One region of the Lactobacillus sp. B4026 genome, then DNA from elsewhere that is predicted to be linked to it. Evidence: predicted binding sites of a transcription regulator. Region 1 holds the regulator's gene; the other holds the start of a gene.
The links. Region 1 encodes LexA, which represses DNA repair genes until DNA is damaged. Its sites were predicted from a motif close to CNAACANNTGTTNG; they were not measured.

Region 1 (3,261 bases):
TGGAATTAAATAGCAAACAGAAGATCTCTTTTGTAAATTAAATAATGCCATTATTTTAAAAACACCAGTTTAACCAACTTAAAGCAATAGTTATGGTCAGTCTGATAAACCAGTGAAGCCAATTGATTTTTCTGTTTAGGCAATAGCCATTAATTAACGCAATGAGTAAGATTGCAAATAAACAAATTGGCGCATATTTATGGTAACCAGTTAAGCAGGTCAGTATTAAGAAAACGCTTGCGATAACGTTTAAGCAGATTAACCAAACAGGAATTTTGTGAATGCTAGCTACGGCCGCAATTATCATTATTGTTCCGTAAATAATAGTCAATAAATTAGTTGAAATTTTCAATTTTCTTTCCTCCTAGCGCTAGTTAACTATAGGGGGTTGACCCAACGTCAAGGAGAATATACATGTATTTAAAAGAATTTATCACTAAAATGAATACTACTAAGGATACAGTTAGGTTTTATCTTGAATTAAGTTTATTAACGCCAATACGAAAGGGGAAAAATTATTGGTTTACTGATAATGAAGTAGAATCATTTCAGGAAATAAAAAACTTACAAGAATTGGGCTTTTCACTAAAAGAAATTTGCGCAATCAAAGAATTGAATGACCAGTCATGTGGTACAAAAAAGCAGCATGAGCAAAATCTTCGGCTAATCGAAGAAAAAATAGCAGAAAATGATGCTGCAATCAGAGAACTGCGTCACAGAAAAAAAGCTTTAGTGGCATTGAAAAAAGCACTAAAAAAACTGCTCATTAAGTAAATGAACAGTTATTAATTAAACGATCTAACAGACTAAAAACTTTTTAAGCTAATTAATATTATTACGGTAAAGACCAACAACTTTACCTAAGATATGAACACTATTAAGAATAATCGGTGCCATGTTATCATTTTCAGGTTGAAGACGATAATGATCTTTTTCCTTATAAAAACGTTTAACAGTTGCTTCGTTTTCATCTGTCATGGCAACAACAATTTCACCATTTGTTGCTGAGCTTTGTTTACGAACAATAACATTGTCACCATTTAAAATACCAGCATTAATCATACTTTCCCCGTGAACACGTAGCATGAACAGGTCACCAGCATCATTTTCTAAATCTGGTGGAAGAGGGAAGTAATCTTCGATATCTTCAACCGCCAAAATTGGCTGACCGGCAGTAACAACACCGACAACAGGTATTTCAGTTGGCTTAACGCCAATGGCTTTCTTACCTTCGTCTGTTATTTCCAATGCTCGCGGCTTGGTGGCATCCTTAACAATAAGGCCTTTGCGTTCCAACCGTGACAAATGACCGTGAACAGTCGAAGTCGAAGAAAGTTGAACTCCTTGGCAGATTTCTCGCACAGTTGGCGGAAATCCGCGCTTTTCAACTGTGTCATAGATATAACGTAAAATTTGTAATTGTTTTGAACTTTGTTTGTTAGTCATCTTTAGCTCCCATGATAGTCTATTTGCTGATAAACATATTCTAACAGAAATTAAGTCATAATACAAACAAGCGTTCTAAGAAATTAAACTTTTTTTCTTAGCTGAAATAGGGTAGACTCTTTTTATTAAGAAGTGCGAAAGAGGTGCAAAAAATGACAGAAGACAATGAAAAAAAGATGATTAATCGGATAAACGAACTATATCATAAGAAAGAAAAAGAAGGTTTGTCTGATGAAGAAGAAAAAGAACGTGAAAAACTTCATCAAGAATTTATCAAGAACTTTCGTGCCGGTTTTAAGCAAGATGTTGAAAACCTTGTCATAATTGATAAGAATGGCAAGGAAATTACTTCTGAAAAAGCAAAGAAAGCTCAGCGGAAGAAAGGTTTACGAAAAGACTAATTTACGTCTTTAAATTTACTTAAATTTTCGGTAAGATATATCTATTGGACAAATTGAGGTGATTATTTTATGAAATTAGGATTAGCGATTGTTTTAATTATTGTTGCATTATTAATTGGCCTTGTTGGCGGTTTTTATGGTGCAAGAGCATACATGAAGAAATACTTTAAAGATAATCCACCAATCAGTGAGGATATGATCGTTGCCATGATGTCACAAATGGGGCAAAAGCCTTCCGCTAAGAAGGTTAACCAGGTGATGAACATGATGAAGCATCAAAAATAGTCAATCTTACTGAATTGAAAATAAAGACGGAGGATTATTTCTCCGCCTTTTTATTTGGAAAGAAAGGTGAAAAATGGGTATATTTTTTAAGCTTGGATGGTTTTTTAAAAAGGAGAAAAAACGGTACCTAATTGGTGTGACCTTCTTGGCTTTAACGTCTGTAATTAATTTGGTTCCACCGCGAATATTAGGACTAATGGCTGATCAGCTCGATAAAGGACATATTTCTTGGCAAGAATATGGCTTGTTAATTTTGACAATCATTTTCGCGGCACTACTTTTATATGGCTTTCGTTACTTGTGGCGCAGGCAAATATGGGGTGGAGCGGCAGAACTAGAACTGCAGTTGCGCTCGAAATTATTTCGGCATTTTATGGAAATGGATCGCACTTTTTATCAACGCCACCGAACAGGTGATTTAATGGCGCACGCAACCAATGATGTTTCAGCTATTCAAGAAGTTGCTGGTGAAGGTGTTTTGACTTTGGTCGATTCTTTATTAATGAGTGTTTCAACCATGATCGCAATGATCATCTTTGTTGACTGGCGGTTGACGATAGTTGCTTTAATTCCCTTACCTTTCTTAGCTTGGGGAGCTTGGAAGTTGGGCGATCAATTATATGATGCCTTTGATGAATCACAGGCTGCTTTTTCCCGCCTCAATAATAAAACACAAGAATCTGTTTCAGGAATTAAGGTCCTAAAAACTTTTGGTCAGGGTAAAGAAGATACGCAAGCATTCAATGATATGATTGCTAATACGATCAAAATCAATAAACGTGTTTTCAAGTGGGACTCCTTGTTTGATCCACTAGGTACTTTACTAATCGGTTTAACTTACACAATTACAATTATCTATGGTGGGTTATTGGTTAGTAACCGGGCTCTTACAATTGGCCAATTAGTTTCTTTCATTGCGTATATTGGGAATATGGTTTGGCCGATGTTTGCAATTGGCTATCTATTTAATATTCTAGAACGTGGTAGCGCCAGTTACGACCGTGTAGAAAAGTTACTGGATGAAAAGCCTGCAATTACTGATCAAAATGCTGATCAAAGCATTCATGCTCAAGATATTGATGGCGACTTAAAATATGAAGTAAAATCCTTTGCTTATCCAGATGAACCA
Region 2 (3,261 bases), 200 kb from region 1:
TTCAACCCTTTCAAAAATATAATTCCATATTACATAATAACAGATTAATTATGGAATTAAAAACTAAAACAATAAAAATAATGAATAAAACGCTTAAATTCAACTAAAACTTAAACAAAAACAGTCAAATAAAAACACTTTAAACTATACCCCAGATAGTATTGTAGGACAAAATAGAAAAAAATCAAATAAAAACTACTAAAAAAATCAACTTAAAATGGAAATTGAAAAAGTGGCAAATACTATTTTGCCTATTGGAAGGCTTGATTAGCAATGAAGTCCAAAATATGGTTAAGAATAGTTTTACCAAAAAGGGTAATAATATATAACATCAAGATAGAAAGCGCTTATTAATTTATTTTGAAAAACTGGCAATAATTAGCAAAATTGCTAAAAAGCAAAAGAAACAGTTCCAAAAATAATAAAATTCGCACAAACAAAAATTGCTCACAATTCTAAGAAAAATTTATAATCGCTTCAAAATTGAATAAGCAAATTAAACCAATTATTACACTAAATACATCAAATTAAAAAAGATAATTTGACGGTTGCTACAAACTTAAATAAATGCAGGTCCTAAGAAAGTAAATAAAGGGTATAGCAAGTGAAAATGATTCAATCCGTAGGACAACTTCGTATAATATATATTATGTAAAGTTATCTCAATTTTATCAATGACTGCCAGTTGTTTTAGTAGAAGTGCGTTTTGCCAAAATCTGTTAATAATCAACGACAATCGACCTAATATTACTATTTAAGTTTTAAGCAGTAGTTAGTTTAATTCCTCTTAGCTTATTCGACAAATCTTACACTACTGACTTTAGAGAGTCTTAATAATTTTCAATAAAGGTAGTTTTATTGCTGAAATAAAACTATTGTCGTCAAGAAAACTAGTGGAAGTTAATTAAGGACACACTTGATAACTTGATGCTTTCACGGTTAGTTTGAGCAAGCAAAAGCGTTCTGTTGCTGTTTAACTATAAGATATCTTGGTGAGGAATTTGAACAAGTAAATGAAGATCATCACTAGCAAGTATGAACTGAACGCAAAAACTATTCTCTGCCAGGATACATTTGCTAGTAGAGTACTAATTTTACTGGGTATGGTTTGCTGCTTAAAATGCTTTAGCTATCCGCGCTAAATAAGCAAAAAATAAGCAAAAAATAAGCAAAATTTTATTTTTGGTATCATTAAAACTATAATTTTAATGATAAGTAAAAGCAGCTATCTGACAGGCTTTTGCTGAATTTGCTTAAATCTAACTCAAAAATATTATAAAAATGATTATATAACTTTTGTTAAAACCATTTGCAAAATATTCTAGTAATTAAAGTTTTAACTATCAACTTGTAACTTGGGATTTGGGCTGTTTAAGATTTTAAGTTCGCGGTTTTTGGTCGGATTTATTCAAAATATCTGTTTTTTACCGGCCTTTTTACCCTCCTGCGTGTTTCTTAATACGCACAAGGCTAAAGAACGCAATTTATCCTGCTTAGTTACCTAAAATGGCGCTGACCAAGTATTCTTTTTAACGTGGTCAACTTCCACTTATTATTGCAGTTAAATTAGCCTTATTAAGCCTCTTCTTCCCCACTTCCCACTCTTTCACTATAAAAAAGACAAACATACATTCAGATTTTGCTATATAATAGTTAGTAAAAAAGCTAGGAGAACTACGTGGAAACAAAAAAGTATTTGGATCTCATTCAAGAAGAATTAAATAAGATGCCGGATTTTGTCAAAGAGTACAATTTTGGTACCAGTCATTCTTTAGCGACATCGTACCAGTATCTTACAGAAATTAGACGTTTTTTTGATTGGCTTCGTCATGAAGGTATTTCCCCTGCTGATACCAATCAAAAAATTAGTATTGAAACTTTGGCGACTTTGCACCGAAACGATATTATGCTCTATATCAATTATTTGGGCCATGTTCGAAACAAGCAAGGTAATTTAAATTCACCGACAACGATTAACCGGTCAATTAATGCGTTGCGTTCCTTATTCAAATTTTTAACTATTACCGCTGATAATAATGATGGAAAACCATATTTTGAACGAAATGTAATGCTGAAGATTGACTCACTTAACAATACTGAAACGTTAAATTATCGTGCACATGTTTTGGAATCGCATATGTACACCGGAAAATTAAAATATCAGTTTTTAGATTTTATTGCTAATGAATTTGAAAAGCAGTGTAATGTTCATGCGCTACCTAGTTTTAAAGTCAATAAGGAGCGTGATATGGCTATTATTGCTTTAATTCTTGGAACCGGTATTCGCGTTTCAGAATGTGCCGGAATTGACCTTACCGATTTGAATTTAAAAAAGGCTACCTTAGATGTCACCCGTAAAGGCGGACAGCGCGATAGCGTGCCGATTGCTCAATGGACACTAAACTATATATCCGACTATAAAAAAGTCCGCAGACAGCGTTATATGGCCTCAAAAAAGGAAACAGCTTTCTTCCTCACGAGGTGGCATCATCAAACAAAAAGAATTACGACTAATGCCATTGAAAAAATGGTTAATAAATATTCTGCTGCTTTTGGTCATCCACTAACTCCACATAAATTGCGGCATACACTCGCTTCCGAATTATATGATGTGACTAAAGACCAGGTGTTAGTAGCACAGCAACTTGGACAAAAAGGTACCTCGGCTACCGATTTGTACACACACGTTGACCAAAAAAAGCAACGAGCAGCTTTAGATAGAATTGCTACAGCTAAAGATAAAAAAGAATAGCTAAGAAAAAAAGAACTCCAATAATGTTATGTGGAGTTCTTTTTAGTTTTGTTTTAATCAAATAAAACTTGCCAGTTTGTGGCCTTATGAGCATCAAAACAAATTTTAATTTCTTCTGGTGTATTTCTAATAAGTGAAAGCGGCGGCAAATTGTCTAAGGAAAAATAGTCGCATTCAGTTGTTTCAGTATTTTTTACAAAATCTCCACCTAGTTCATGACATAAAAAGATTACATTACAGACATTAATTGCTCGCTCAGTTCGGTCATGGCCATGAACGTTAGTTTTGCTGTTTCTGATTGCAATTACTTGATCAATTGCAATCTTTCGGCCCGATTCTTCCCGAGCTTCTTTAATACAGTTTTGCGCAACTGATAAATTTGGCTCGCACCAACCGCCAGGCATTGACCAATGATCATCTGTGGTTTCGTGTACCAGCAATAGCTTATCATTCTTAAAAATTGCCGCACGTGTAGACAATTTGGGTGTTTGGTAGCCATCATCGCTGCT

Region 2: a site for LexA is predicted at 1,622-1,635, ahead of xerS (tyrosine recombinase XerS). Genes of this name have one in related genera too.

What each region holds. Positions count from the first base shown of each region.
Region 1 covers NZ_JAFNPD010000002.1:71,045-74,305, forward strand. The annotation lists gene J3U69_RS02240 (hypothetical protein) at 56-352, opposite strand; gene J3U69_RS02245 (MerR family transcriptional regulator) at 415-774, shown strand; gene lexA (transcriptional repressor LexA) at 823-1,446, opposite strand; gene J3U69_RS02255 (DUF896 domain-containing protein) at 1,599-1,847, shown strand; gene J3U69_RS02260 (YneF family protein) at 1,917-2,132, shown strand; gene J3U69_RS02265 (ABC transporter ATP-binding protein) at 2,206-3,261, shown strand, end outside.
Region 2 covers NZ_JAFNPD010000002.1:274,736-277,996, reverse strand. The annotation lists gene xerS (tyrosine recombinase XerS) at 1,679-2,752, shown strand; gene J3U69_RS03205 (NUDIX hydrolase) at 2,806-3,261, opposite strand, start outside.